DNA from 3 places in the Shewanella japonica genome. Region 2 is predicted to be linked to each of the others. Evidence: predicted binding sites of a transcription regulator. Region 2 holds the regulator's gene; each other region holds the start of a gene.

Region 1 (8,401 bases), 1.2 Mb from region 2:
CGCCACGGTGCTATCACTTTTAAATCTGGTGCCAGCGCAGCAAAGCATCCTTCAAAACGGACTTGGTCATTACCTTTACCTGTACATCCATGACATACCGCATCAGCACCCACTTTACGTGCAACTTCAACTTGCGCCTTGGCAATAATAGGACGTGCCATTGACGTACCTAATAGGTAAGTACCTTCATAAATCGCCCCTGTTGCAATGGTAGGGTAGATATAGTCGGCCACCAGCTCTTCTTTTAAATCAACGATGTAACATTCAGAAGCGCCTGACGCTATGGCTTTTTCATGTAAGCCTTCAAGCTCCGCATCGCCTTGACCAACGTCGGCACAAAAGGCAACAATTTCACAATTATCATAGGTTTCTTTTAACCAAGGGATAATGGCCGAAGTGTCCAATCCACCTGAATACGCTAATACGACTTTTTTAATGCTTGGTTGTTGTTCAATAGACATCTTTAATATTTCCTAACATAAACTGGGTAAAGCCGATTCACTTACTGTATTAAAGCCAATCGACGAAGTATTTTTTTAACCTAATAGCGTTACCAGTACTGCATTTTGTGCATGCATTCTGTTTTCTGCTTGTTGCAAAATAAGTGAACCTTCACCGTCAACGATTTCTGCAGTCGCTTCCACTTCTCTATATGCAGGTAAACAATGCATGAAGTAATTAGCACCAACTTGGGTCATTAATGCTGTATTGACTTGGTAAGGTTTAAATTTGGCTTCAATCTCTTCCATTGAAGTGTTATCTCCCATAGAGATCCAAGTGTCGGTGTAAACCGCATCTTGCGGGCCCATTTCATTAATATCTGAGGTTAAAATAAGCTTGCCGCCATGCTTTGCAGCTAACGCTTGTGCTTCACACACCACTTGTCCATCAGGGAAATGACCCGGCGGGCAAACCACAGTCATAGTGGCACCTAAAATTGCAGCGCCATACATTAATGAATGAGTCACATTATTACCATCACCTAAGTAAGCTAATTTCACGTTACTGATATCATCAAACTTTTCAGATAATGTCAGAAAATCAGCTAAGCCTTGGCATGGGTGGTATAAGTTACATAATGCATTAATCACTGGCACTGAAGCATGCTTAGCTAACCCTGCGATAGTCGTATGAGAAAATGTTCTGGCAACAATCGCATCAGCCCAACAAGAAATATTAGTAGCAAAATCAGAAACCGGCTCACGTTTACCTAAGGCCCCATTTTGCTGATCTAAATAAACTGAATGGCCACCTAATTTATTAATGCCGATATCAAAACTCACTCTGGTACGTAAAGAAGGTTTCTCAAACAACATCACCACGCTTTTACCTGCCAAGGCTTGGTTATAATCAGCTGGATTTGCTTTAATCTTCTTAGCAAGCGCTAATAAATCAAGTAACTCTGTTTGCGATAAATCTTTTATAGATAATAAATGTTCCATTAGTGTGTTACTCCTATGGCTGAATTTGGGTGCCAACGGATTGTCCGTTTGATAAGGCAATTAATTGTTGAGGCTGTTTCCAAGATGCAACTTGCACCGGCTTCCCCATCCACTGAGCAACTTCTAATGCCGCTTCGACTTTGACTTTCATTCCTTTTTCTATCACGCCTTGCTGAACTAAATCTGAAATTTGTTGTTGATTTAATTGATCAATTAACTCGCCATTACCATCTAATACACCCGGTACATCAGATAGAAGTACTAACTGACCTGCCACTAACTTTGCTAAGGCCGTTGCTGCTTGATCTGCATTAACGTTAAGCATGTCACCTTGTGCTGAAACAGCAATTGAACTACAAATTGGCAACCAGCCTTGTGATAATAAATAAGTTAAGTAACTCGCATCTTTCGGTGTCACTTCACCCACTAGGCCTAAGTTTTCATTTTTAACTACTGCATCAACGGTATTACCATCGGCTAAACTCATACCAACGGCCACAATACCCGCCTTAATTGCAGCGGCCTGTAATAACTTGTTTGACGTTCCCGCCAATGCACCTACGACAATCGGAATTTGGTCACTGGGAGTCACTCTTAAACCATCCAGTTTAATGGTTTCTTTACCATTGGCAGTTAATTGCTCATCGACTAAACATCCACCGCCGTGAACAAAAATAACTTTCTGGCCGTCAGACATCATGTTTGCAACAACGCCCATGAGTTCAGCCATTCCTGATTCTGATTGTAATAATGCACCGCCAACTTTTAGTACAATAACTGGGTTACTCTGTGACATGATGATTCCCCGTTATAGGCCAAAGTGAATTTTAATGCACTGCAGGCCTTGGCTTGCAGCACCTTTCATTAAGTTATCAATCGCACTCGCAACCACCAAGTAATTGCTTTGAGAATCATACTTCCAACCGACAATGCAGTTAGGTGTATTCACAACATCGTCCACCTTAGGGAATTGATTTTGTAAAACGCTAACTAACGGACTGTCATTGTAAACTTGATAAGCTTTAGCAATATCAGCTTCTGTAGTACCTTTCGCTAACTGAACCGTAATCGTGGCTAAAATACCCCGTTTAAAGTTACCTAGGTGTGGAGTAAAGATAACTTCTTGCCCTAAATGAGTGGCAATTTCAGGCTGGTGACGATGACCTAATACGCCATATGGCGTTAAGCTGACTTCACAAAAGCTAGTATGAAGCTGGGCTTTTCTGCCCGCTCCAGTAACGCCACTAACAGCATTAATGACAGGGTAAGCATCAGTTAGGTATGGCGTTAAAGGTTTTAGTGCAGTTAATGACGCTGTTGGATAACAGCCCGGAACAGCAATCATTTTACTGCCAGCGATTTGTTGATGATTCCACTCTGCTAAGCCATAAACGGCTTCAGCAAGAACATCTTGCTGGGTATGCTCAAACCCATACCATTTAGGGTACTGCTCGATATCAGCAAAACGGTAAGCACCACTTAAATCAAAAACTGCTAAACCTTGCTTATAAAAATAAGCAGCTAATTCTAAACTTACTGCATGATCAGTCGCGAGCACGACGCCATCAGCTTCCTCTACAATTGATTGTTTAGCATCTGCCGTTAGCGGAGATAACGACAACTTGATTTGCTGGTATGCAGGGTATAGCTCAGCAAGTGCCTTTCCTTTATCAAGACTGTTTTCTGATACATAAAGGCCTTGAATAGAAAGCGATGTATCGTTATCAATTAAAGCGGTGATTTGTGCACCGGTATAGCCACTAGCGCCAATTATTGCGATGTTTTTCATTATATTGTCGTCTTTAGGTCAGTAAACTAGAGAAATAATTCGGTATATGAGCAGGGTGCTCGAGATTAAAACTATCGTCGAAGATAGTTTACCTTGGGATCTGTTACAGTGAATTGAATCGCAATTAAATACATATTTATAATCTTTAATCTAATCAAGTTATGGTGAATGCCTTAGCTGTTTGCTAGACTAACACAATAAATTAATTATGCAATAATAATGAATACATATTTATTGCAAGCACTATAAAGGTTGCTATGAATTCATTACCAGATTTAAAAAATGCATTTAAACAGCTAATTGCACTCCCTTCGATCAGTGCATTAGAAGCTGAGCAAGATATGAGTAATCATGCAGTTATTGAGTTACTTCAATCTTGGTTTTCAGATATGGGTTTTAACTGCACTGTTCATACCGTGGCTGACAGCCGAGGCAAACAGAACTTAATCGCAACTATTGGCTCAGGCAGTGGCGGCCTGTTATTGGCTGGACACACTGACACCGTTCCTTTTGATGAAGGACGTTGGAGTCAGAGCCCTTTTGAGTTAACAGAAAAAGATAACCGTTGGTATGGGTTAGGTACCTGCGATATGAAGGGCTTCTTTGCTTTAGTTATGGAAGCGCTGAAGTCGTTACCGCTTGATGAAATAAAACGTCCATTACATATTTTTGCTAGCGCTGATGAAGAAACCACAATGAATGGTGCTAAAGCGTTTGCAGATTCAAAAAGTATCGCCCCTGACTATGCAATCATCGGTGAACCCACCAGCTTAAAACCGGTATATATGCATAAAGGCCATTTAGCACAAGGTATCAGAGTGATTGGTAGAAGTGGTCATTCTTCTGACCCCGCTCGTGGCTTAAATGCGATTGAAATTATGCATCAAGTCATCGGTCAACTGATGAAACTCAAGCAGCATTTAAGTGAAAACTACCGTGAAGATGCATTTAGTGTTCCCTACCCCACGATGAACTTTGGCCATGTTCATGGCGGCGATGCAGCAAACCGTATTTGTGGCTGTTGTGATTTACATCTTGATATTCGCCCGTTACCTGGCATTGAGCTTGCTGATTTAGAGTTGATGGTGATTAATTATCTTGCAGACATCAACAAACAATACCCAGGCAGTATTGAGATATCCACGCTTTACCCAGGATCAGAGTCATTTGCAGGTAAACTTGATGATTATTGGACAAAAATGGTTGCAGATATCGCTAATACCGAGCCTGAGGTTGTTAATTACGCAACTGAAGCCCCTTATATAAAACAATTGGGCTGCCAAACCTTAGTAATGGGCCCTGGTAGTATCAATCAAGCTCATCAACCAGATGAATACATAGGGTTAGAATATTTAACCCCCACTGTTGAGTTAATGAAAAAGCTTATTTATCAGGCTTGTATTAAATAGTTGTAATAAGTTTCACTATCAGTAACGATTAATCATGGTGCATGATTAATTATTAAAATAACCCATTGACCAACCCCCTCACAGCTAGCTATTGTGCTAGCTGTAGCCCATTAATGGTAGCGGCTAATTAAGTTAAACTTATGGAGTAATTATGGCAGAGCAAACCGCCGACATGTACGCTTCTTTACGTTCTAATGTGAGTAGCTTAGGGCAAATTTTAGGTGATACGATGCGCGATCACCTTGGTGATGCATTTCTTGAAAAAGTAGAGCAAATTCGTATTCTGGCCAAAGAGTCTCGCCAAGGCGATGCCGAATCAAGACAACAAATGCTAGCTCTGCTCAATTCATTACCTGACAATGAACTGGTGCCATTTGCTAAAGCGTTTAATCAATTTTTAAACTTGGCCAATATTGCAGAGCAATTTCATACCATAAGTCGCAACTGTGATGAACTTGTCTGTGTACCAGATCCTGTCGAGCAGTTACTGGGACGAATGCTAAACAGTAATGCCAATGAACAAGAAGTCATCGACTGCTTAAAAACCCTCGATATTGATTTAGTCCTTACTGCTCATCCTACAGAAATATCTCGTCGTACTCTCATTCAAAAATACTCTGCTGTTGTCGACTGTTTAACAGAGCAAGAAAACCAGCAACTCACTGATCGAGAAAAAGGCCAAACACACCTTAGGTTACGTCAACTTATTGCACAGATTTGGCACACCAACGAGATCAGAAATGAACGCCCAACTCCCGTAGATGAAGCACGTTGGGGACTAAGCACCATTGAAGCCTCATTATGGCAAGCCGTTCCAGACTTTTTAAGACAACTCAATGACCATGTTGAGTCAAAAACAGGTCAACAAATTCCCGCAGATATTTGTCCTGTTAGATTTTCTAGTTGGATGGGCGGGGATCGAGACGGTAACCCATTTGTGACATCAAAAGTCACCGAGGAAGTATTACTCCGTAATCGCCATGCAGCAGCCAGATTATATTTAAAAGATATCGTTTCTTTGGTGAATGAATTATCCATGGAAGAAGCTAATGCTGAACTTAAAGCGCAGCTGCCAGACAGTAAAGAACCCTATAGAGACATACTAAGACAACTTCGTCATAAACTACGCAATACAATTGATTACCTAAATGCCCGCCTAGAAGGTCAGCAAATTGACCTGAACTATGACGATGTTGTATGGCAATTAGATGATTTAAAACAACCTCTTGAATTATTATACCGAAGCTTATCAGAATCTGGCATGCGCTTAATTGCTAATGGACTGCTGCTCGATATCTTACGTCGTTTAGCATGCTTTGGCATTCATATGCTACGTCTCGACATTCGCCAAGATGCTGAACGACATAGCGATGTGATTGCCGAATTAACTCGTTACCTCGGTATGGGCGATTATGATCATTGGGATGAAAGCGAAAAACAAGCTTTCCTATTAAGAGAGCTTACCAGTCGTCGGCCGCTTATCCCTGCTGATTGGCAACCGTCAGCCGACGTGGAAGAAGTCATCAATACCTGTAAATTAGTCGCCTCTCAACCTGCTACTGCACTAGGTTCTTACGTTATCTCAATGGCCAGTAAGCCATCGGATGTACTTGCAGTGTTACTATTGCTCAAAGAAACTGGCTGCCAACACCCAATGCGTGTTGTGCCACTATTTGAGACTTTGAGTGATTTAAATACCGCTGCTGACTGTATGACACAACTGCTCAATATCGACTGGTACCGTGGATATACAAAAGGTATGCAGGAAGTCATGATTGGCTATTCAGATTCTGCTAAAGATGCTGGCGTAATGGCTGCCGCATGGGCGCAATATCACGCCCAAGAGCAACTCGTTGCCGTTTGTAAGAATGCAGACGTCAAATTAATGCTTTTCCACGGTCGTGGTGGCTCAATTGGCCGTGGCGGCGGGCCAGCTCATAAGGCTATTTTATCGCAGCCACCAGGCTCAGTAGATGGTCGGATTCGAGTCACTGAACAAGGTGAGATGATTCGATTTAAGTTTGGCCTTCCAAAAGTAGCGGTTCAGAGTTTAGCTCTATATACTTCTGCAGTTATGGAAGCGACTTTATTGCCACCTCCAGAGCCTAAACAAGCTTGGCGAGATTGCATGCAACGTATCGCTGATGATTCAGTAAAAGCGTATCGTGGTATCGTGCGTGAAGAACCAGACTTCGTCGCGTACTTTAGAGCAGCAACTCCAGAGGTGGAGTTAGGCAAACTTCCACTGGGCAGCCGTCCAGCTAAAAGACGTGTCGATGGTGGCATCGAAAGTCTCCGTGCCATTCCGTGGATTTTTGCATGGTCACAAAACCGTTTAATGCTACCAGCTTGGCTTGGCTCAGGAGAGGCACTTAAAGCTGCCAATGAACGTGGGGAGTCAGCACTGCTGAAGGAAATGGAACAAGAATGGCCATTCTTTGAAACCCGTATCTCTATGCTTGAAATGGTATACATGAAAGCCGAACCTAATCTTGCTCGATACTATGAAAGCACCTTAGTGCCAGAAAACTTGCATCATTTAGGTAAAAAGCTGCGTGAAAGTCTACAATTAGGCACAGAAGCGGTATTGTCGCTTACTGAATCAGAAGAGCTAATGTCCCACACTCCGTGGAATAGAGAGTCAGTCAAGCTACGTAATCCGTATATTGACCCTCTGAACTTTCTACAAGCGGAACTTCTGAGTCGTACACGTAATGAGGAGCAGGCATCGAAACAAGTTGAGCTTGCACTAATGCTGACAATTGCGGGTGTTGCCGCAGGGATGAGAAACACAGGATAATGCCATTATTTAAAATATGTTTAGCTTGCTTAATGCTGCTTCTGACTGGCTGTGCTAGTCAGTACAGCATCTCTGAATCTGAAGTTGAAGATTACCTCAATAATGAAATGCATTATGAGGTTTCACAAGGGAATCAAGTTTTTGGATTGCAGTTAAAGCTCAACGATATGGAAGTTGAGTTAGGTCATAAGCCTAACACTATTTCCGTAACTGCAATTACCAAAATGGCGGTTAAAAACCCCTTTAAATCAATTGCTGCTGATATGGAAACCACATTTGAGGCTGAGCCTTGGTACGATGTAGAGACCAAAAGTATCTTTTTAAAGAAGCTTGACTTGGTCAGTGTGAAATCCGAACCCGCAAATATTGAGCAAATGCTAAAACCCATTACGCCACAATTGATGATGTTTCTAAGAACTTTTTTAGAGTCCCAACCTGTTTATGTGCTGGACACCAAGGATAGTAATCAAGCATTGATGGCATCGATGACTAAAGCAATTGAAGTTGAAAGAGGCAAGATAGTCATAAAATTTTAAACAAAAAAGCGCCGCAAGGCGCTTTTTTATTAGCGTTACCGATTGCCATTAAAAGTTCTTAACGGGCTCTACAATCAAGGTGTTACTATGCACTGGGTTTTCAGACTGCATATACAAATCACGCACTAACTTAAAATCTAACTCTAATTCAGTAACGTAAAATCCATCCACAGGATAGGTCTTAATGACTTTCGCACCTTTTATTACTCCAGAGACTTTGATTTTAGTCGCAATACTATTAAGGCTTGCTCCTTGCACTGACGTGTTGGAATTCAACTGTAGCCCATAGACTTGTTCAGCTAACTCTCGATAAGCCAAAATTTTTGAAGCTTCCATCGCCATTAAAATTTGTTCTGACTTTAACTCTGCTGGTTGTTGATCAATTGGGGCATAACCAACAGCGTTTAATACTGGAAATTCTGTGG
Region 2 (8,401 bases):
GATCTAACTTGTGACAATCGACGTATTGATTTTTAACCCAAACAGGCTGAGGTGCACTATGGAGTTACGAATTTTTTACGATAGCGCTTGTCCATTATGTTCTAACGAAATGGCGCAACTTAAGAAGCACGATCGATTACACAAAATTGAATTGGCTGATTTAAACCAAGACAATTTCGAAGAAAAATACCCCCATATTGATTTATCTGTGGCCAATAACATCCTGCATGCAGAAACAAATGACGGCACAATTCTAACGGGATTAGATGTGACAGCTAAAGCTTGGGCATTAACAGGTAAGCATAAGTGGATTCAATTATTACGCTTACCTTGTGTTAAACCTTTTGCTGATATCGCTTATCGTGGATTTGCGAAAAATCGCTACCAAATTTCTTATCTACTCACAGGACAGCAACGTTGTGAAGACGGTAGCTGTAAGTTGAAGTAGCCTATGGATATCTGTCGTGTTCAAGCCGTTAACACTGCCATTGTTATCGGCGCATCTTCAGGTATTGCAAAAGCGATTTTCACCGAGCTCGCTGATAATGCTGAGATTGAGCAAATCATTACCATCAGTCAAAAAGAACTGGTTTTTAATGTTAGCAATAACATTCATCACCACATTTCCTGCGATTACACCATGAATGGCTCAGGCAATAGCGCCAGTAATGACGCTAACGAAAACATAGCAAGAGTGTGCCTTGCTCTATCATCAATTAAAGGGCGTATCACCAAGGTGTTTATTTGTAATGGCAGATTGCATTCATTAAACAATCAAATGTCAGTCCATACACATAATCCACAGACCTCAAAGAGTCCAGAAAATCTACAAATTGAGCCATCAACTGTTTTATCGCCAGAAAAGCGCCTTGAAGATATTACCCCAGCATCTATGCTGTCAGTCTTTCAATCCAACACATTAGTGCCAATGATGTGGCTTCAACATCTCGTTAAACTCGTAAACGGCAAGCAGGCATGCATCATCAGTGTGTTAAGTGCCAGAGTTGGCAGTATCAGTGAAAATCAGTTAGGAGGCTGGTATAGCTACAGAGCATCAAAAGCGGCACTGAATATGTTAATAAAAACCAGTGCAATTGAGTATGCACGCCGAGCTAAAAATACAAAATTGATCGCGTTTCACCCTGGTACAACCGATACCGAGTTATCTAAACCTTTTCAGGCTAACGTTCCCGAAGGGAAATTGTTCACCGCAGACTTCGTCGCCCAGCAATTACTCACAATTCACCAAGGTATTGAATTTAACAACCAAGCAGAGTTTCTTGATTGGCAAGGTAAAACAGTGCAGTGGTAACTGCAGATTACAGACACAAAAAAGCGAAGCCTAGGCTTCGCTTTTTGTCGTAAACGATGAGCTTACTTAACGAATTCAACACCTAGGTCGATATCGCCTTTTAACGTATCAAGCATTGCATCACGTGCGTTTGCTTCAAATGCGCTTACTTCACCGTATGGAAGTACTTTTTCTACGCCGTTTTTACCTAATACAACAGGCTGTGCGAAGAATTCAGCGTGCTCGCTGCCGCCATCTACGTATGCACATTCAACAACGTTTGCTTCACCTTGTAGGCCGCGAACTAAAGATAGACCGAAACGACATGCCGCTTGACCCATTGAAAGTGTCGCACTACCGCCACCGGCTTTAGCTTCAACAACTTCTGTACCAGCGTTTTGGATGCGAGTTGTTAGTGAAGCAACTTCTTCATCAGTAAAGCTTACGCCTTCAACTTGTGAAAGAAGTGGAAGAATAGTCACACCACTGTGGCCGCCGATAACGTTAATGTTAACATCAGCAACGTTTAAGCCTTTAAGCTCAGCGATGAAAGTTTCAGAACGAATAACATCAAGTGTCGTCACACCGAATAAACGATTCTTATCGTAAACACCCGCTTTTTTAAGTACTTCAGCAGCAATAGCAACTGTTGTATTTACTGGGTTAGTGATCACACCAATCAATGCTTTAGGGCAAGTAGCAGCGACTTTTTCAATAAGGTTACGTACGATACCCGCATTGATGTTAAATAGATCTGAACGATCCATTCCAGGCTTACGTGCAACACCAGCAGAAATAAGAACAACATCAGCGTCAACTAGCGCAGGCGTTGGATCTTCACCAGCAAAACCAGCCACTTCAACATCTGTTGGGATGTGGCTTAAATCGACAGCAACACCTGGTGTTACAGGAGCAATGTCATACAGAGACAACTTTGAGCCTGCAGGAAGTTGAGTTTTTAATAGTAAAGCTAGGGCCTGGCCGATACCGCCAGCAGCACCAAGTACAGCTACTTTCATAATTATCTCCAATAACGTTCTTATGTTTGACTTCTAAGTTTATGATTCTCAGTCTGTGACATAGATCATATTTCTTGTGGCGTCACATTACTGCATCAGCGAGACAATTTCAATTATCCCTTAGTGGAGTAAAGCAATTAACTTATTCTATGATATATATATCAATAATCCCTGATTTAGCACTTACACTGTAAAGTGAATTTTTATTCACCGATTTAGCTTATTTCTTGACTTGTGACGTTTATATATTCAAAATGAACCCGTTTTGTGAATATATTGTATTCAATTTAAAAATTACTATAAGACGAAAAAAAATATGCCAGCGACCAAGAATCAGGATGAACTCGTTAAAACGTTTAAGTCGATATTAAAGGAAGAGCGCTTTGGTAGCCAAAGTGAGATCGTCAACGCACTACAAGCAGAAGGTTTTGGCAACATAAACCAATCTAAAGTATCGCGCATGCTCAGTAAGTTTGGCGCGGTGCGGACTCGAAATGCTAAGCAAGAAATGGTGTACTGTTTGCCCGCTGAATTAGGTGTACCGACAGCAGGTAGCCCAGTTAAAAACTTAGTATTAGATGTTGATCATAACCAAGCTATGATTGTAGTGCGTACCAGTCCAGGTGCAGCACAACTCATCGCACGATTACTTGATTCAATAGGTAAGCCTGAAGGCATTTTAGGTACCATTGCTGGTGACGACACGATCTTCATTTGTCCATCCAGCATTAAAACCATCGATGATACGTTAGAAACAGTTAAATCACTGTTTAACTACAGCGAGTAAAACAAGCGTTATGTTGAGTCTGTAGTACGGACGAAAACGCAATAAAAAAGCAATGCCTTGGCATTGCTTTTTTTGGTTTTAATCTACCCAAGCTTACAAGAACGCGTATCTTGCAAAATTAGTCGTTAGCAAACTGCGCTAAAAAATCTAATGATGGCGCAAAGAATGATGACCCCGTCAGTGCTTTAGTAAACTGCATGAGGTGGTCGTGATTACCATGACCGTCACCATAAATCATGCTGCGTAGCATTTCTTCAAAATGAGTTGGGTTATGGCAGGTCGAGATAAACATCAACCCTTGCTCTCTTAACGAGCCAAAAGGCATGCTCTGGCGTAAAATCTCCATCGACTTACCATCTGCATCTTTTAAATTAACTCGCTTGATATGGCTGGTTAATGGCTTATCTTCAGAAGCGTATTCAATATCATCTTGCTTAGTACGGCCAATGATATCTTCTTGTTTCTTCTGCGGTAGGCGATTCCATTTACTCAAGTTATGGGCATATTTTTGCACATGAACATAACTACCGCCTTTAAATGAGATATCCTCATCAGCCACTAAAGCAACTTCTTGACGGCTGCGCCCTTTCGGGTTTTCTGTACCATCGACAAAGCCAGTTAAGTCACGGCTGTCCATAAATCTAAAGCCACGTTCTTCTTCAATTAACTCAACCAAACCTTCAAACATTTGGCTAATTTCATTGGCAACTAAATGCAAAATGTCATAACGATCGCAGCGGATATGCATGAATAAGTCGTATTCGATTGCAGGTGCATCTCGATTACCTTCATTCATCGCAGGAAAAGGGCGTAATTGAGCAGGTCTTTGTCCGTCAAAAATGGTATCCCAATAATTCGCACCAATAGCAACAAAGCCATTAAATGCACTATCTGCATATTGGTCAGATAATTCATAAATATATTGGGCTACATTGGCTAAACATGGGCGAAGCTGATCTTCGACACCATCATTTGCATTAAACATCAAATAGACGCTATGCAGATTTCCTTCAGCACAAATCCCTAACTGTTCGCGAGGCATATTCTGTGTTTCCATGTTGGAATCAATCACCTTTAACAATAATAAGATATAAAGAGTTTAAGGCAATTGAGCAATTTATTCCTTACTGCTCTATGCAATATTTAATCAATTTAGACTTAGGTCACTAAAAAATCACTAGCGGATGCGCTGATATGGACAAATTAACTTTCTGGCCTAATGTCAGTTCGGTTAACTGACTTCTCACTTCGAGCGTCTGTTGACCTACTTTAACCCAATAATGACAAATTGTACCCAGAAAACGTCGCTCGACAATTTCACCTTGCCCCTGTGCTGCAGGTTGAATCTCGATTTGCTGCGGTCTGAGAAGTAATTGCCCCTGAGTATTAACCACGTTTTTTATCAGGCTAGTGCTTTCTATTAAGCCTAATATGGAGGCGACTTGCGTGGCGCTTTTAATGGTGACGGTAATGTAATTACCTTCACCAAGAAACTCTGCAACGTAACGATCGTTTGGCGCACCGTACAAGTCTTCTGCAATACCATGCTGAACAATTCCACCTTCTTTAAATAAAGCCAGTTTATCTGCAAATACAAATGCTTCATCTTTACTGTGAGTGACAAAAACTGCACTGACATTACGCTGCTTTAAGATCTGTCTAATTTCCAGCATCATCTCACTACGCACTTGAGAATCGATATTAGAAAAAGGCTCATCGAGAAGTAAAATCTCGGGTTGATACGCTAAGGCTCTGGCAATCGAAACACGTTGTTGCTGGCCACCTGATAACTCATGAGGGTAACGTTTCCCTAAGCCTTCAAGCTTAACTAAAGCGAGCATATCCTCAAGGCGGTCTTGGCGATCTTTTTCAGATAACCCCTTAACGCCAAACAAAATATTATCACTGACGGTTAAATGGGGAAACAATGCATAATCTTGAAAAATCATCCCAATGCCACGCTTTTCGCTGGGAACAAATACGCCATCAGCACTTAGCGATTGACCATTTATGATAATTTCACCTTCACTGATCGCTTGAAGACCAGCAATAGCACGTAATAACGTGGTTTTACCGCAGCCACTAGGCCCTAACAGCGCAACGATTTCTCCCTGCTCTAACGTTAAGTTGAGTCCATTAAGTATGACCTGCCCTTGGTAGTCACTTTTAACATTTTTAATGGTCAGTGTGGACATATTAGCTCTCTTGCTCCAGCGAACGATTAAGGTAAATCAATGGGATAAGTCCAACGATTACGATGACAATTGCAGCCAAAGCACCATGCTCTAGTTGCTCATCAGAAACAAACTGAAAAACATGAGTCGCAAGGTTTTCAAAACCGATAGGACGCAATAGTAACGCTGCTGGCAGCTCTTTCATGCTTTCAATAAATACTAACAGTGCTCCTGCAAATATGCCTTTACGTAACAAAGGTAAATGCACACGCCATAGCAGCTGTCTTGGGGTTTGCCCCATAGTAATACTTGCCATATCTAACGAAGGAGACATTCGCTTATAGCTATTTTCGATACTGCCAATTGAAATCGCCACAAAGCGAACGCAAAAAGCAAAAATAAGCGCAATGACACTGCCCGTAAATAATAAGCCAGGTCCTCTGCTATCAATGTAGGCATAAACATCATTAATGGCAAAATCAAGATAAGTCAGTGGAACCAAAACGCCAATTGCCAGTACCGTGCCAGGTATTGCATAACCCGTGCTGCTTAATCGTGAGGGTAGCAAATCACTTTTACGTGGGCTAACACGGCGAACAAACATCATAATTAATGCCAGTACAACACAGATAAAACTCACTACGGCTGCGATATATAAACTATTAAAACTGTATTGCCAAAAGCGGCTATTCCAGCTTTCGTCAAAGTAGTCAATTGCATAGCCTGCAAGCACCATAAAAGGTAATAAAAATGCCAATACAATCAATAAAGCGCAGTAAGAAAATGAGCTCCAAGCTTTAAAGCCTGTTAAATAATAACGGTCTGACTCTGTCAGTTTTGATTGCTTTTGAAATAACTCTTGTTTACGGCGAGCAAAGCGCTCTACCCCTACCATGGCAAAAATCACCAACAACATGATTGCCGAGAGTTTTGCTGCGGCAGATAAGCTGCCATAGCCAAGCCAAGTATCATAAACCGCAGTCGTTAACGTCGGCACAGCAAAGTAACTTACCGTGGCAAAATCAGCAGCGGTTTCCATTGCCACTAGCGCCATTCCCACCGCTAAGGCTGGCCTTGCCATGGGTAAACCTAAGCGCCAAAAGCTTTGCCATGGATTACAACCCATAATGCGAGAGGCATGTAATAAGCTAGACGATTGCTCCATAAAGGCTGTGCGGGCTAACAGGTAAATATACGGAAATAACACTAAAGACAACATGATAGCTGCGCCTGTTAGCGTACGAATATCGGGGAAGTAATAATCTTGTGGGGATGACCAACCAAAGACTTGCCTTAGCATACGTTGCACAGGCCCAGCATAATCAAGCATGTCGGTATAAACATACGCGACGATATAGGCAGGCATTGCTAAAGGTAGCAGTAGCGCCCATTGGAAATAGCGCCGTCCAGGAAAGTCACAACGTGCTACGAGCCAAGCCGCAGACACAGCAATGACCAAAGAACCGATGCAAACCTGTAGCATGAGTAACAAGCTATTGCTGATATAGGTTGGTAAAACAGTATCAAATAAATGACTAAATACTGCTTCGTCAGGAATTGTTGCTTGTACTATAAGTGCAAAAAGCGGCAATATTAATATTGCCGCAATCGCATAACCAGTGAGCGACCAGCTTCTGGTTAAGCCTAAAATCATAAATACATTCCAGTTAGCACCGCATAATGACTATGCGGTGAAATGCTGCATTCTTATAGGTCAAATTTAACTTCATCAAGTAGTTTAACTGCTGCTTGATGATTTTCTGCTAGCTTGTAAATCGGAAGGTCATCAGCTTTAAAACTTCCCCAAGATGCAACCATTTCAGAAGGTGCAACATCCGCTTTTACTGGATATTCCATGTTCACTTCTGCATAAGACTTTTGCGCAACATCAGATGATAAAAATTCCATTAATTTTATAGCATTATCTTTGTTCGGTGCAAACTTAGCGAGAGCCATACCTGAAACATTGATGTGTGAACCGCGATTCTTTTGATTCGGGAAGTTGATGTAAACCGCATCAGCCCAGCTCTTTTGCTTAGGATCTGTCAACATTTTACCAAAGTAATAACTGTTACCAATGGCCACATCACATAAGCCTTCTTTAACCGCTTTCACTTGCGCGCGGTCATTTCCTTGAGGTTTACGTGCTAGATTAGCTTTTACGCCTTCAAGCCAAGCCTTAGTTTCAGCTTCACCATGGTGAGCAATCATTGAAGCGACTAGTGCAATATTATAAGGATGCTTGAAACTACGAGTACAAATCTTACCTTTGTACTGTTCTGATGCTAAATCTTCATAGTTTAGATCCAGCTTACCCACACGCTCTTTTGAAGAGTAAACATTACGAACACGCATGGTTAACGCATACCAGTCATTGTCTGGAGAACGATATTGCTCAGGGATATTGCTGCTCAACGTATCGCTTTTAACGTCAACAACCAAATCTTTTTCAACCAATTCCATTAAACGTGAAAAATCTGATGTAAGAACAACATCAGCAGGAGAAAGACGACCTTCACGGGCAATACGCTCAGCAATGCCATCTTTAGCAAATACGACGTTAACCTTAATGCCAGTATCTTTAGTAAATTGTTCTAAAATCGGCTCAACAAGAAACGCTTGTCGATAAGAATATACAGTAAGATCATCTGCTGCTTGTGCTGTGATAGAACCCATTGAAGATACAGCTGCAAGACCTAACAGCGCAAAACTCTTTAACGATTTCATTCCAATTTCTCCTTGCCCTTACGGCGCTTTTTATTATTGCAAAAACCTGATTTAAGCACTTTTCTTAACCAATAATTAAGATGTTACTTATATTGCATTAGGTTATCACCCATGGAAATGATAATAATTATCAATTGCGGAAAGGATAATAGATCGGCGCTTTTTGAGCAAGTATTCTTTAAAGATTACTGACTGTATTATTTGGAATAAGTAAGTTAATTAGTGAGTAAAACAAGGTTTTTTGAAGGCTGTATTAAGGATAAATACAGCCTCTAATAGTGAGCAAAAAAATAACCGTTATCAACGCAGGCTATCACTGCGTCTTACCAGTATTTCTCTACCGTAATTTGCCCAGGAGCTCGGCGTAAGCTCTTAACTAATCCTTTTTCAGTTAACGTTGATT
Region 3 (8,401 bases), 2.3 Mb from region 2:
ATCAATGGTTTTGTCATCAATTAAGGATTGAGCAGCTTTAGCATAGATATCTGGGCGATAAACTTTCGCAGCAACATCTTTGTACCAATCATCAGGTTTATCTTCAGAGATCTGTCCCCAGCGACGCATTTGCGTTAAATACCAAATCGCATCTGAGTAATATGGGTAAGTTGCGTTATAACGGAAGAACACATTGAAGTCTGGAACCGCTCGTTTATCGCCTTTTTCATATTCAAATGTGCCGGTCATACTATTAGCAATGACATCGTAATCAGCACCAACATAATTAGATTGCGATAAGATTTTTACAGCTGCTGGACGATTGGCATTGTTATTATCATCTAACCACTTAGCCGCCTTAATCAGGGCACGAGTTAAACGAATCGTCGTGTTAGGATATTTTTCAGCAAATTCAGCCGTGATCCCAAAAACCTTCTCTGGGTTGTCTTTCCAAATTTCATAGTCGGTAACAACCGGCACTCCAATGCCTTTAAATACGGCTTGTTGATTCCATGGTTCACCCACGCAGTATCCATAAATAGTGCCAGCTTCAAGCGTTGATGGCATTTGTGGCGGAGGGGTTACAGAAAGAAATGCTTGCGCATCTAATTGACCCGAAGTGTCACCTTTATGAGGCGCATAGTATCCTGGGTGAATACCGCCAGCAGCTAACCAATAACGTAGTTCGTAGTTATGGGTTGATACAGGAAATACCATGCCCATTTTGAACGGTTTACCAGCTTCAGTGTATTCCTCGACAACAGGTTTCAGCGCATCAGCTTTAATTGGATGAACAGGTTTGCCATCGCTATTTTTAGCGATGTTAGGTTTCATTTTTTTCCAAATATCATTGGATACCGTAATGGCATTACCGTTTAAATCCATCGAAAAAGGCGTAATAATATGCGCTTTAGTACCATAACCAATAGTGGCAGCTATTGGCTGCCCTGCCAGCATATGTGCGCCATCTAAGCGACCATCAATAACACCGTCTAATAACACCTTCCAGTTAGCTTGGGCTTCAATCGTGACGTATAGGCCTTCTTCTTCAAAGTAACCATTCTCATAAGCGATAGCGATGGGCGCCATATCAGTTAATTTAATAAAACCAAAAGTCAGTTCTTCCTTTTCTGGAAATCCGACCTCAGCCATGGCTGGCAATACGGCAGAAAAAGACATCACCAGTAATGTCTGTTTAAGTGCTTTTTTCCAATTCATCTTTAAATCCTTGTTAAGTGTTAAATAGGTAAAACAAAAAAGGCGCTAACTACCCCCTAAGGAATAATTAAGCGCCTTTGCTTAAATTAATTTACGACTAAAAAATGATTAATTTTCACGTTTAAGACCAAAAACAATCAAAAATGGATAAATAAAATACAATTATAATCAGCCAATATGTGACCATTACTATTCAGCTAACGTGCCAACTTGGTAACACACTGTTTTAAATGTAAATTTTAAAACACTCCTCCAACATACCTATAAAGTGTAGTGCTAATTTAGTGCAAGATAAATAAAATCGCACCTAAATGGGTATAAAATACGAGTCGTTATTTGGATTGAACAACAATGGAGCAATGCAAGCCTTAGTATTGGATTAGGCTGATAAATCGACGTGCCTTAAGCCTTGCTAATCGAGTAAGAAAAGAAAATAAAGAAAGGCTTATGAGTGGTGAGTTAAATGCTATGTGAAGAGAGTGAGAAAGTGAGTAAAACCCTGATACAGACGCGTAATAGATGGCACTATCTTCTGTTTATACCGATGAGCTAGCGATGAACTCAGGCTCAATATGACTAATGTGTTAGCAAAAAAAACCACTGCTTAGCAGTGGCTTCAATATGATTTACAACAAACAGAGTTAACGCAAGGTATTAACCTAGAACAGCCAACAATACACCAGCAGCAACAGCGCTACCCAGTACACCAGCGACGTTTGGTCCCATAGCATGCATCAATAAGAAGTTTTGTTGGTTTGACTCTAAACCTACCTTATTCACAACACGTGCGGCCATAGGTACAGCAGATACACCAGCTGCACCAATCAATGGGTTAATCTTACCACCTGATACTTTAGACATCAGTTTAGCCATCAACACACCAGCAGCTGTACCGATACTAAATGCGACAGCTCCTAAGACTAAAATACCTAAGGTTTCGATACGTAGAAACTCTTCAGCCTGCAATTTAGAGCCTACAGCTAAACCAAGGAAAATAGTGACAATGTTAATTAATTCGTTTTGAGCAGTGCTTGATAATCTATCTACCACGCCACATTCACGCATTAAGTTACCTAGACAGAACATTCCTACTAAAGGCGTTGCTGCTGGTAAGAATAAAATGGTCATTCCCACTACCATCAATGGGAAAATAATTTTCTCTTTTTTACTGACTTCACGCAGCTGTTCCATCTTAATGGTGCGTTCAGATTCGTTAGTCAATAAACGCATGATTGGTGGTTGAATTAACGGTACTAACGCCATGTACGAGTACGCAGCAACTGCGATTGCACCCAATAAATCAGGAGCTAGTTTAGAGGCTAAGAAAATGGCTGTTGGGCCATCGGCGCCACCAATAATCGCAATAGCCGCAGCATCTTGCATAGTAAACTCAAACCCAGGCACTAAATTTAATGCAATTGCACCAAGCAAGGTCGCAAAAATACCAAACTGCGCCGCAGCACCTAATAGTAAGGTTTTCGGATTAGCAATCAGCGCTCCAAAGTCAGTTAACGCCCCCACACCCATGAAAATCAGTAATGGGAATATGCCTGTTTCAATACCAACATAGTAGGCATACCAAAGTAGACCGCCTTCGTCGGTAAACCCCGCATTAGGAATATTCGCCAGGATAGCACCGAAACCAATCGGCACTAACAAGAGTGGCTCGAAGCCTTTAGCAATGGCGAGATATAACAATGCCCCGCCAATTGCCATCATAAATAGTTGATCAGGTGCGAAGTTAGCAATACCTGTCTCAGACCAAAAGGCCATTAATCCTTCCATGCTATCTCCTACCTCTTACGCTAGTGCCAGTAATGGTGCGCCAACTGCAACTGCATCGCCTTGTTTAACCGCGATATTTCTGATCACACCTGTCGTTTCTGCTCGAACTTCGGTTTCCATCTTCATTGCTTCAAGGATTAATACCACATCCCCTTCATTCACATGGTCGCCATCATTCACCATCACTTTGAAAATATTGCCTGACAGCGGTGCGTTCATCGTGACTTTAATTTCATTACTCGCCGGCGTTAATGGTGCAAGCGGAGCTGGCGCTTGAGAACCAGCTGATGATGAAGTGGGTACAATTTGGCTAATATCTCCACCTTCACTGACTTCCACCACAAAATTTTGCCCTTGGACATTAACGGTATAGGTTTCAGGCCCTTTGTCTTTTTTATCAGCAACAACCGCCATATCATCAGCACTTGGAATAGGCTCAAATGCGTCCGGATTACCACGGTTAGTTAAGAACTGTAATCCAATTTGATTAAATAACGCATACGTCATCACATCATCATCAGTTTCTGCCGCCAAAGTAATATTGTCTTTCTTCGCGATATCAGCCAACTCTTGGCGTAACTTATCTAGCTCTGGTGCAATAAGATCGGCAGGGCGACATGTAATGGCCTCACCACCGTCTAGCACTCTAGTCTGAAGTTCAGCGTTAACTGGTGCAGGTGTTGCACCGTACTCACCTTTTAATACGCCTTCAGTTTCTTTAGCTAGGGTTTTATATCGCTCACCCATTAGGACATTAATTACAGATTGAGTACCTACAATCTGTGACGTTGGCGTCACCAAAGGTAAGAAACCAAGATCTTCACGTACACGAGGGATCTCTTCTAATACAGCATCCATTTTGTCTGCAGCGCCCTGCTCTTTGAGCTGGTTTTCCATGTTGGTTAACATGCCACCTGGCACTTGTGCACGTAAAATGCGTGAATCAATACCTTTCAGTGCACCTTCAAAACGAGCATACTTTTTACGAACTTCTCTAAAGTAAGCTGCAATTTCTTCTAACAGCGCCATGTTATAGCCGGTTGAGCGGCCATTATCTTCAGCCATTGCGACTAAGGTTTCTGTCGCTGAATGTCCATATGTTTGGCTCATTGACGAAATGGCGGTATCAAGTACATCAATACCCGCTTCAATTGCTTTTTGATAAGTTGCAGTGCTTAAACCCGTTGTAGCATGACAATGCATAGACACTGTTAAATCCGTTTGAGATTTAAGTCTGCTAATTAGGTCAAATGCTTCCATTGGTTTGAGTAGACCTGCCATGTCTTTTATACACAATGACTCACAACCCATGTCTTCAAGGTTTTTAGCCATATCAACCCAAGTATCAACAGTATGAACTGGGCTAGTTGTAAACGAAATAGTCCCTTGAGCATGACCACCAACCTGTTTCACCGCTTTAACAGCCGTTTCTAAGTTACGAACATCATTCATTGCATCAAACACACGGAACACGTCAACACCGTTAGTATGCGCACGCTCCACAAAGCGAGTTACTACATCATCAGCATAATGGCGATACCCCAAAAGGTTTTGACCACGTAACAACATTTGCTGCGGTGTATTTGGCATGACCTTTTTAAGTTCTCGGATACGATCCCACGGATCTTCTCCTAAATAACGAATGCATGAATCGAAGGTCGCGCCTCCCCATGATTCAAGTGACCAATAACCGATTTTATCCAGTAAAGGAGCGATAGGTAACATATCGTCTAAACGTAGGCGTGTTGCCAAAATAGACTGATGGGCGTCTCGTAATACTACATCTGTTAACGCTAAAGGCTTGCTCATAATTACTCCTAAACTATTAATCTTTGGCACGATACTGATGAATAGCAGAAGTGATTGCTGCTACTAACTTAGGGTCAAGTGTCGCTGCTGATGCAGGTGCTTGCACTATTGGCGCCGACGCTGCTGCAACTTGATTTTCTGACTTGGTTAATCTGGCGACGATAGTGATACCGACGATTAACAAGCTTAAAAAAATAAAGACTAAGCTCATCCCCATTATCATCACGCCTAAGGCGTTAAATAATTGCTCAGATATTGAAGTCATACACCCTCTCTTGTCTTAGTGTTCAATCAGTCATTGCACACAGGATCCGTTCTGATTACATACGCCAATAATGAAGTCATATATGAAATTAACTCACGCACCAAAAGTAGGCATTCATTAATTCACAAACGGCATTCAGAATAAATATTCAGTCTATCTTAACTAATTTATGATTATAAAAAAGCTAATCAACCAGCTAATTTAGTTATATCAAATTCTTCATTGACGAAAAATATAACTAATCTATAACAATTAATCCAACACCTTGTAAATTGGTCAGACCAAAAATAATAAAATTAAAAGGATATAGGTGAGAATTCGATAATTAAAACGAAACTTTTATGATAATAATTTAATTTTGATGGGTTTATGAAGAAAATGACAAGATTATGACGACTTCTAACTAAAAAGTGATATCAAGATAAAGAACAACCAATCGCCCTAAAGAAGTGCAGATGATGTAAAAAGCATAAATATGCCAATTTTATCGTGATTAATTGACTATTTATTACAATCGAGCAGTTACATGGTAAATCATGCTCCTCAGTGTGCCTGATGCCAATAGATCAACGCTGATGATCCATGTTAAGAGTGATTTCACCTAAAAGAGTACCAATATAGATAATGCGTTTGTTGAGTTGCAAAAAAGATCCCCCTTAGCCGCAGACTCTATATAGAGCTCAAGCGCATGCTAACCAACATCAAGCGAATTAAAAGCTGTTAACACGTATAGATTGGCTAAAAATATAAACAGCATTAAAACGACGCTGGCGGCCTAGAAAGGAAGGTAATTGAATTTAACACTTTGAAGGCTTTGCCCTATTACGCAAAATGAAAATAGAAAAGTGACACTTAAATTGAGCACTGACGAACCAGCAATAAAAAATGCCCTGTAGCAAGCTACAGGGCATTCTCTAATAATGGTGCGCGTGGGAGGATTCGAACCTCCGACCGCCTGGTTCGTAGCCAGGTACTCTATCCAGCTGAGCTACACGCGCAAATCTTTCATATCGCTCGCTTAACACGAGCTTGCTCATTGCTAATGAGCTTAGTTGCATGGTTTAGATTATGCAAATAATGGCGGAGAGGGAGGGATTCGAACCCTCGATGGGAGTTAAAGCCCATACTCCCTTAGCAGGGGAGCGCCTTCGGCCACTCGGCCACCTCTCCGAACAATAATGGTGCGCGTGGGAGGATTCGAACCTCCGACCGCCTGGTTCGTAGCCAGGTACTCTATCCAGCTGAGCTACACGCGCAAAATTTGGTACAAAAGCAAATAATATCAATGGTGCGCGTGGGAGGATTCGAACCTCCGACCGCCTGGTTCGTAGCCAGGTACTCTATCCAGCTGAGCTACACGCGCATCGTATTGATATTGCTTTTTTTAATAGTAATGGTGCGCGTGGGAGGATTCGAACCTCCGACCGCCTGGTTCGTAGCCAGGTACTCTATCCAGCTGAGCTACACGCGCATCGTTTACTATTTTTAAGAAATGGCGGAGAGGGAGGGATTCGAACCCTCGATGGGAGTTAAAGCCCATACTCCCTTAGCAGGGGAGCGCCTTCGGCCACTCGGCCACCTCTCCGTTTTCTTGGGCGGTATATTACTGTTTGAAGAAAATAAGTCAAACCCTTTTTCAGAAACTATATTCATTTGAACTGTTTTTAATCACATTGCCGACATATGCCACAATATTTATCAATTCTTTTACCCGATTTTTGTTTTTATAGATAAAAACAATAAACCATCATTTTTGTAGCCATCATCGTCATTCATTAAAATGAAGTAGATAAACCTGCCCATAAACTAAAAATCAGCTTATTTGAGAATAATTGTGTGCATAATGATTAGAGCAAATAAATGAAGATCGAAATAATTAGAGGGTTAGAACAACACTCAAGTCGTCAACGACTCAAAGATAAAAAAGAAGCGTCACAGCAATGATGATTAAAAACGCTTAAAAATGATTAAAGCAACAGCGATAGCTTCCATTGATCCAGCATTATTTACCATCCAAAAACAATAAAGCCAGCTTTCGCTGGCCTTATTCGTATAGCTAACAATTCTGATTTATCAGAAATTGCCCCCTTCTGGGGTCGTATTGCCAGATTTTTCTGACTGGATACGTTGGTAAATTTCTTCACGATGAACTGATACTTCTTTAGGTGCGTTTACACCGATACGTACCTGATTACCTTTTACGCCAAGCACAGTAACTGTAACTTCATCACCTATCATTAATGTTTCGCCTACACGGCGAGTCAAAATCAGCATTCGATTGCTCCTTTAGTCCAATCAGCATACACCAGCTTCTATCCGTAATATGCGCGTTTTAATATAGTTAGCTTAATACAAATCATTAGTAACGACACTAAATCAATAAAATTTTTAAGCTTTTTACTGTAAAAAATCAAAAAATAAAGAAATTCGGTATTTTTAAAGTCCGATTGTTTCAAGCTGTTAACATTTGACGTTCATTCTTTAGACAAAGCTAAAACAGAACCTTCAAAACAATTTGTCGCTTTCATAACCAAATAAGCATAAAAAACTATACTCACATGATTTTCAGTGCGTTAAATCTGTTTTTATTCAAAAATGTGGTTTCGTAATACCGCTGTCATTATTACGTTTCTACTATGCCAAACCTTGAACAATCACTCAAGCCATAAAGCAACTAACAATCACTGGTAAATCAATCACATTTTTACCCGCTATCAATATTAGATGCTTTATGTTCATTGCTCTATGAGAGTGACTTTAATCTTAATTAACCGTTAGCCTAAACGCTCTGTTAACCAAGGTTGAACTAATGCTAAGGCATCATCAAGTTTCTCTGGTTGCGTACCGCCAGCTTGAGCCATATCAGGACGACCACCGCCTTTACCACCAACTTGCTGAGCGACCATAGCAACAAGCTCACCAGCCTTCACTTTACCGACTAAATCTTTACTCACACCAGCAATAAGATTAACTTTACCTTCATTAGCTATACCAAGCACAATAATGGCTGAGTTTAGCTTCTGCTTAAGCTCATCTTGTAAACCACGTAGTGATTTAGGATCAACACCTTCAAGCTTTTTAACAAGAACTTTTACGCCGTTTAGTTCAATGGCTTCACCAGCAATATCTGCACTAGCTGCAGCAGCTAACTTATCTTTTAGCTGCGACATTTCTTTTTCTAGTTGCTTCACTTTATCAAGTTGCGCTTTAAGCTTAGCAACAACTGAAGCTGAGTCAGACTTTAACAATGAAGCCGCTTTATCAAGTTGTGCTTGCTGGTCAGCAACATACTCCATTGCCGCAACGCCAGTCACCGCTTCAATA

Evidence for each region. Region 2 encodes ArgR, which controls arginine synthesis, uptake and breakdown. Its sites were predicted from a motif close to ANTGAATANNTATTCANT; they were not measured.
Region 1: argC (N-acetyl-gamma-glutamyl-phosphate reductase) is a predicted target of ArgR. The motif match lies at 3,450-3,467, and genes of this name have one in related genera.
Region 3: SJ2017_RS15700 (OadG family transporter subunit) is a predicted target of ArgR. The motif match lies at 5,213-5,230, and genes of this name have one in related genera.

Annotation. Positions count from the first base shown of each region.
Region 1 covers NZ_CP020472.1:4,704,578-4,712,978, forward strand. Annotated here, with positions in the region: gene SJ2017_RS20000 (argininosuccinate synthase) at 1-461, opposite strand, end outside; gene SJ2017_RS20005 (ornithine carbamoyltransferase) at 537-1,442, opposite strand; gene argB (acetylglutamate kinase) at 1,456-2,238, opposite strand; gene argC (N-acetyl-gamma-glutamyl-phosphate reductase) at 2,251-3,231, opposite strand; gene argE (acetylornithine deacetylase) at 3,489-4,640, shown strand; gene ppc (phosphoenolpyruvate carboxylase) at 4,792-7,440, shown strand; gene SJ2017_RS20030 (YceB family lipoprotein) at 7,473-7,976, shown strand; gene SJ2017_RS20035 (LPP20 family lipoprotein) at 8,025-8,401, opposite strand, start outside.
Region 2 covers NZ_CP020472.1:937,080-945,480, reverse strand. Annotated here, with positions in the region: gene SJ2017_RS04025 (thiol-disulfide oxidoreductase DCC family protein) at 59-448, shown strand; gene SJ2017_RS04020 (SDR family NAD(P)-dependent oxidoreductase) at 452-1,312, shown strand; gene mdh (malate dehydrogenase) at 1,375-2,310, opposite strand; gene argR (transcriptional regulator ArgR) at 2,627-3,097, shown strand; gene SJ2017_RS04005 (Dyp-type peroxidase) at 3,216-4,154, opposite strand; gene SJ2017_RS04000 (ABC transporter ATP-binding protein) at 4,264-5,292, opposite strand; gene SJ2017_RS03995 (ABC transporter permease) at 5,294-6,925, opposite strand; gene SJ2017_RS03990 (Fe(3+) ABC transporter substrate-binding protein) at 6,979-7,998, opposite strand; gene SJ2017_RS03985 (ferredoxin--NADP reductase) at 8,322-8,401, opposite strand, start outside.
Region 3 covers NZ_CP020472.1:3,654,832-3,663,232, forward strand. Annotated here, with positions in the region: gene SJ2017_RS15685 (CmpA/NrtA family ABC transporter substrate-binding protein) at 1-1,218, opposite strand, end outside; gene SJ2017_RS15690 (sodium ion-translocating decarboxylase subunit beta) at 1,873-3,003, opposite strand; gene oadA (sodium-extruding oxaloacetate decarboxylase subunit alpha) at 3,019-4,812, opposite strand; gene SJ2017_RS15700 (OadG family transporter subunit) at 4,829-5,077, opposite strand; tRNA gene SJ2017_RS15705 (tRNA-Arg) at 5,999-6,075, opposite strand; tRNA gene SJ2017_RS15710 (tRNA-Ser) at 6,156-6,247, opposite strand; tRNA gene SJ2017_RS15715 (tRNA-Arg) at 6,257-6,333, opposite strand; tRNA gene SJ2017_RS15720 (tRNA-Arg) at 6,364-6,440, opposite strand; tRNA gene SJ2017_RS15725 (tRNA-Arg) at 6,472-6,548, opposite strand; tRNA gene SJ2017_RS15730 (tRNA-Ser) at 6,571-6,662, opposite strand; gene csrA (carbon storage regulator CsrA) at 7,151-7,351, opposite strand; gene alaS (alanine--tRNA ligase) at 7,852-8,401, opposite strand, start outside.